One region of the Clostridium sp. AN503 genome, then DNA from elsewhere that is predicted to be linked to it. Evidence: predicted binding sites of a transcription regulator. Region 1 holds the regulator's gene; the other holds the start of a gene.
What was found. The regulator LexA, encoded in region 1, represses DNA repair genes until DNA is damaged. The targets are predictions, from matches to a motif close to CNAACANNTGTTNG.
Positions count from the first base shown of each region.

Region 2: uvrA (excinuclease ABC subunit UvrA) is a predicted target of LexA. The motif match lies at 1,475-1,488, and genes of this name have one in related genera.

Region 1 covers NZ_JBFDTP010000002.1:1,621,460-1,624,886, reverse strand. Annotated here, with positions in the region: gene AB1I67_RS14790 (DUF6678 family protein) at 1-167, shown strand, start outside; gene AB1I67_RS14785 (hypothetical protein) at 588-791, shown strand; gene AB1I67_RS14780 (LysM peptidoglycan-binding domain-containing protein) at 862-1,185, opposite strand; gene lexA (transcriptional repressor LexA) at 1,421-2,038, shown strand; gene AB1I67_RS14770 (cytidylate kinase-like family protein) at 2,187-2,831, opposite strand; gene AB1I67_RS14765 (RluA family pseudouridine synthase) at 2,968-3,427, opposite strand, start outside.
Region 2 covers NZ_JBFDTP010000002.1:519,823-523,249, forward strand. Annotated here, with positions in the region: gene AB1I67_RS09665 (sodium-dependent transporter) at 62-1,447, shown strand; gene uvrA (excinuclease ABC subunit UvrA) at 1,600-3,427, shown strand, end outside.

The DNA of each region.
Region 1 (3,427 bases):
AATTCCTTAAAGGGGATGTCTACCATTTAGGCGATTGGATGGGAGAAAATTTTCCGCCTGAAGAGCATTATTTTAATATCGAATGGATTGAAGTACGTCCTTGCTATTTAAAGCATCGCGGAAAACTAACCAAGCCAGAAATCATTGACGAGAGCAAACTATTTTAGGAAATTTTAAATCGGCATCATATCCCCTATGAGGAAAGAAACGGATCCTATTATATTTACGGATACCATTAAATTTCTGTGTAGAAATACTCCCTGCAGATTAATCAACTTTTGCTGGCTAAAGTGAATTTTATTTCATCCTGCTCTTTATTAATTTAGGATAATTTTATGTATTTTATCCGGCATAAATTATTTTGTCCATTCATGGATAAAATTCAAATTTTGAAAAATGGACAAATCCTTTGAAACCTTGTATTTAAGCCATTATTTTAGATTTTAATTTTATCCATTATTTTTTACATTTCCCAGCAGCATGATAAATAAGAGAAAAACCTTCCTTCTCTTGATATAATTTCCTGCATACTTTTGCCAGGGATACCGAAACTATTAGCAGATAGTAGCAGATAAGGAGGCATCATCATGGCAAAAGCAGGAATGAGAAGACCAAGTCCTTACGACCCGGACAATCATGGGACAGAGAATCATCATACACTCCATCATCCCAAAAATGAACAGGCACAGGTACCTGAGATCCAGGGAGCCGCAAAAACTGGAAACGCGAAAGCGGGACCTGTCAATGCACCCAACTGGGCCAGGGATGACTATAAAACCGGAGATCGATAAACCGGAACAGGTCAGCCCTGTAAAACCCCCCATTAAATCGCACCACGGGGAATCATGAAGCATGAGGCGGCTACTCTGCAAAGTATACGACTGTCAAGTATTCCCCCGAATGGATATGCTCGTCACGGAGACCATTCATCCGCTTCAGCTCTTCCACGTACTCCTTCGTGGTGTAGCCGCTTCCTTCCAGATACTGCGCGGCAATGTCCCAGAGACTGTCTCCCTGCTTCAGCTGGATGCTGGTGTAGTAACGGTTCATGGGCTTTACATATTCTTCTTCGGCATGGGCGTTCAACAGCGTATGGCCAAAGAAACCGGAGCAAAAAGCAAGTATCATCAAAAGAACAATCATCAGATTCCTGACTCTACGTCGTGCAATTCTTCTATTCATCATCAGTACCCCCTTATAACTGGCATCCGTTCCCCAAACACAGCGTCGGACGAATGCAAACATCTGTTCTGTTTCTATGTTCTTATTATAGTATCCGAACATTTGTTTGTCAATGGATTTTCCAAAAAAATCGAACAAAAGTTTGCTTTTTTATCGAACATATGTTACTATATTAATTAGAAAGAATCTGCTCATACAACACAGCAGTATACGAATACATAAAACAGGAGGAACCGGTATGGCACAGGGCAAGATTACCGCAAAACAACAGGAAATACTGGAATATATCAAGGGATGCATTTTAAAGAAAGGATATCCGCCGGCAGTCCGGGAGATCTGTGAGGCGGTCCATTTAAAGTCCACTTCTTCTGTCCACTCCCACTTAGAGACACTGGAGCGTAACGGCTATATCCGCCGCGACCCTACCAAACCGCGTGCCATTGAGATCCTGGACGATGAGTTTGCTCTCACACGCCGGGAGATGGTGCAGGTTCCCGTGATCGGTACGGTTGCCGCAGGCCAGCCGATCCTGGCCCAGGAGAACATCGAAGATTACTTCCCGATCCCGGCCAGCATTCTCCCCAACGCTGAGACCTTCATGCTGCGCGTCAAGGGTGAGAGTATGATCAATATCGGTATTTTCGACGGTGACCAGGTGATCGTAGAGCAGACAAAGACTGCACGGAATGGAGAGATCGTCGTTGCACTGGTGGAGGATTCCGCCACCGTGAAGCGTTTTTTCAAAGAAAAGGGACACTACCGGCTTCAGCCGGAGAATGATAATATGGAACCAATCATCGTAAACCAAGTGGAGATTCTTGGCAAAGTGATCGGATTGTTCCGCATGATGCAGTGAGAAGCAGAAGAACACAACGACAGGATTGGATGATAAGCCCATAACATAAGATCATAATGTATCATAAAACCCCATCAAGACCGGAAACAGTCCTGATGGGGTTTCATAACACTTTTATCTAAATGAATCTTTAAATATCAGCATGCATTTATTTTTTCTGGCTGTTCAACCACTCCTGTTTCTTTTTCGCAAAGTCCAGGATGATGTCCACACATCCTTCCATGCCCAGCACAGTACTGCTGATACACAGGTCATAGCTCTTGGCGTCAGCCCACTTCTTGCTGGAATAGTAATTGTAGTAGCTTGCACGCTTCTTGTCGGTCTTGACCATGATATCCTTTGCCTTGGCGTCATCCACTTTATACAGCTCTTTTAAACGAGCCAGCTTATCATCGTCATGTCCGGTGATAAACACAGACACGGTATTGGGATAATCCGCCAACGCATAATCTGCGCATCGTCCAACGATCACACAGGACTCTTCGTCCGCCAGCTTCTTGATGGTGTCAAACTGAGCCAGGAAGATCTTATGGTTGATCGGCATATCCATGTATGCAGATGTGGTATATCCCAGTGAATAGGTATCCATCACCAGAGAGTAGAGGAAACTACTTGTGGGCTTCTCGTCGTGAGTCTCAAACAGTTCCTCACACAGTCCGCTCTCCTTAGCTGCACGGGTAAGGAGTTCCTTATCGTAACACTGCACTCCCATTCTCTCCGCAAGCATTTCGCCGATCTTTTTTCCGCCGCTGCCGCACTGTCTTCCGATTGTAATAACAAGATTTCCCTTCATAGATATCCTTCTCCTTTCAGTAACCTGCGATGTAAGTCTTCTTATATCATATTATACACCAAAATTTCTGAAAAGTATATAAACAGAAAGCAAAAATCTATCTATTTTGCGAAATTTTAGAAAAATAACCTTATTATTAGTCCAGCTCCAATTTTTTAAGCAGCATTTCAAAATATTCCGGTAAAGGTGCATGAAACTCCATATATTCTCCTGTTGTTGGATGAATAATACCCAAAACTCCAGCATGTAAAGTCTGTCCCTCAAGCCCTGGAAACGGGCATTTGGCGGGACCATAGACCTGGTCGCCCAAAAGTGGATGACCGGTGCTTGCCATATGCACACGGATCTGGTGAGTCCTTCCGGTCTCAAGCTGGCATTCCACATAGGTAAAACGCCGGAACCGGCGCAAAACCCGGTAATGGGTAACGGCGTCCTTCCCATTCTTCTCATTAATGCTCATCTTTTTCCGGTCTGTTGGATGCCGCCCAATGGGAGCATGGACCGTACCCTCGTCCTCTTTTATCACACCATGTACGACGGCATAGTATTTCCTGGTAATAGAATGGACCTTCAGCTGTTCCGCAACGGCGCTGTGC
Region 2 (3,427 bases), 1.1 Mb from region 1:
GGGGCCAAAGGTCTTTTGGCCCGGGTATCATACTATATTTAACAGGAAAAGGAAGACTGACATGAAACATAACAGAGGACAGTGGATCAGCAATCTGGGGTTTGTCCTGGCGACGGCAGGCTCCGCCATCGGACTGGGGAATATCTGGAAGTTCCCGGGGAAGGTTGGGCTTTATGGCGGAGGAGCTTTTATATTAACTTATATTCTGATCGTGATCCTGATCGGCCTGCCGATCATGCTTGCAGAGTTTGCGATCGGGCGTGCCGCCCAGAGGAATGTGGTAGGTGCGTTTCACGTGCTGAACCGGAAATGGTCGTTTGTGGGAGGGATTGGGATCCTGAATCTGTTTGTCATCATGTCCTACTACTGCGTAGTGGGCGGATGGGTGCTGAAATATGTGATCGCTTATCTGACAGATGCAGATTTTTATACGGGAACCGTCACGTATCAGGAATATTTTTCGGGATTTATATCAAAGCCGGTGGAGCCGCTCGTTTGGGGACTGGTTTTTCTGATCCTCTGTATCGTAATTATCGTAAAAGGGGTGTCGGATGGGATTGAGAAGGTCAGTAAAAAGCTGATGCCGCTGTTCTTTGTGCTTCTGATCGCCTGTGTGGTGCGGTCTTTTACACTCCCGGGTGCAAAGGAAGGCATTTCTTTTATGTTCCGGGTGGACTGGAGCAGTTTTAATACGGATACGCTGGTAGGCGCGCTGGGACAGGCGTTTTTCTCGATCTCAGTGGGTATGGGGATCCTGGTGACGTATGGTTCCTATGCGGCGAAGGAAGGCGGTATGATAAAAAGCGCCATGTGGATCTGCGGGTTGGATACCCTGGCAGCCCTGCTGTCCGCTTCCGCCATTATCCCAATGGTGATCCTGACGCTGGGACAGGATGGGCTGACTATGGGCGGCGGCTTTGCATTCATGGCTCTGCCCAATGTTTTTGACAGCCTGCCAGGAGGCCGCATCTTCGGGCTGATCTTTTTTATCCTGCTGTTTTTGGCAGCTCTGACCAGTGCGCTGAGCGTGCTGGAGACTTGTGTGGCGTTTATGATCGAGGAATGGAATATGTCCCGGCGCAGGGCTACGGTGATCTTTTCCATTCCCATGGCGGTTTTGAGCATCGGGTATTCCCTGTCTCAGAGCGCGGCCAGGAATATCAACCTGCCCTGGTTTGACTTATCCTCGGGTATCCAGATGCTGCCCATGAATGCGGTCATGGAGAAATTCACGGATAATCTGATGATCCCGCTGGGGGCCTTGGGATTCTGCCTTTTTGTGGGCTGGTCCTGGGGGACGGAAAAAGCATGGAAAGAGATCTGCCCGGATGGGAACGTACCGGCTTTTTTCCGTCATGCATGGTCCTTTATCATACGGTTCCTGGCTCCGGCTGTGATCCTGATGATCCTTTATTTCACTCTGGGTAAGGGACAGGGGCTTTCATAGAGGGAATAATTATAGGAATAATTATATCGAACAAATGTTTGCAAAAGCTGCCGGATTGTGATAGAATATACCTGTCTATCATAAAAGGAATAAGGCAGCCTGTTTTCAGGCACCTTATGGACAGGACGGATTTACAGAAAGGTTTGGGAACCATGGCGAAGCAATATATTAAGATACGAGGTGCCAATGAGCACAATTTAAAGGATATTTCCCTGGATATCCCGCGCAACGAGCTGGTCGTACTGACGGGCTTAAGCGGGTCGGGCAAATCCTCGCTGGCGTTTGATACGATTTATGCTGAAGGACAGAGGCGGTATATGGAATCCCTCTCCTCCTATGCGAGACAGTTCCTGGGTCAGATGGAGAAGCCGGATGTGGAGAGCATCGAAGGGCTGTCTCCTGCGATCTCCATTGACCAGAAGTCTACCAACCGGAACCCCCGTTCCACCGTGGGGACCGTGACGGAGATCTATGACTATATGCGTCTTCTCTATGCGCGTATCGGTATTCCCCATTGCCCCAAGTGCGGCAGGGAGATCAAGAAGCAGACCATCGATCAGATGGTGGATCAGATCATGTCGCTGCCGGAGCGGACGAAGCTGCAGCTTCTGGCTCCCGTAGTACGCGGGCGCAAGGGCGAGCATGTGAAGCTTTTGGATCAGGCCCGGCGCAGCGGCTATGTGCGGGTGCGGATCGACGGGAATCTATACGAGCTCTCTGAGGAGATCAAGCTGGAGAAGAATATCAAGCACAATATTGAGATCGTTGTAGACCGGCTTGTGGTGAAGGAGGGCATTGAAAAGCGCCTGACCGATTCTATCGAGACGGTGATGAGCTTATCCGATGGGCTGATGATCGTGGATGTGATCGACGGGGAGCCGATCAATTTCAGCATGAGTTTTGCCTGTCCGGACTGTGGGATCAGTATCGAGGAGGTGGAGCCGAGAAGCTTCTCCTTCAACAATCCGTTTGGAGCCTGCCCGGAGTGCTTCGGCCTGGGTTATAAGATGGAATTTGACGAGGATCTTATGATACCGGACAAGTCCTTAAGCATCTCAAAGGGAGCCATTACCGTGATGGGGTGGCAGTCCTGTGCAGACAAGGGGAGCTTTACCAATGCGATCCTGGTGGCTTTGGCGAAGGAGTACCATTTTGATCTGGACACACCGTTTGAGGACTATCCCCAGGAGGTCCACGATGTCCTGATCCATGGGACCAATGGGAAGGAGATCAAGGTACACTATAAGGGGCAGCGCGGCGAAGGCGTGTACGATGTGGCGTTTGAGGGGCTTCTTAAAAATGTGGAGCGGCGTTACCGGGAGACCTTCTCGGAGGCGTCCAAGGCAGAGTATGAGACCTTTATGCGTATCACTCCCTGTAAGGTATGTAAGGGGCAGCGGCTGAAGCCCAGTTCCCTGGCGGTGACCGTGGGCGGTATCAATATCTATGAAGCTACGGAGATGTCCATCGTAAAGTTCCGGGAGTTCCTGGAGCATATGGAACTGACCCCGATGCAGCTTTCTATAGGCGCGCAGATCTTGAAGGAGATCAAGGCGCGGCTGGATTTCCTGCTGAACGTGGGATTGGAATACTTATCCCTGTCCCGGGCGACGGGAACCCTGTCAGGCGGAGAGGCGCAGCGTATCCGCCTTGCAACCCAGATCGGTTCCGGTCTGGTGGGCGTGGCTTATATTCTGGATGAACCCAGCATCGGCCTGCACCAGAGAGACAACGACAAACTGCTGGCGACCCTGACCCATCTGAGGGATCTTGGGAACACAGTGCTGGTGGTGGAGCATGATGAGGATACCATGCGTGCCGCAGACTGTATCGTAGATATCGGGCCTGGAGCCGGGGAACACGGCGGAGAGGTGGTTGCAGTCGGCACCGCAGAGGAGATCATGAAGTGTGAGAAGTCCATCACAGGGGCTTATTTGAGCGGTCGGATCCAGATCCCGGTTCCGAAGGAGCGCCGCAAGG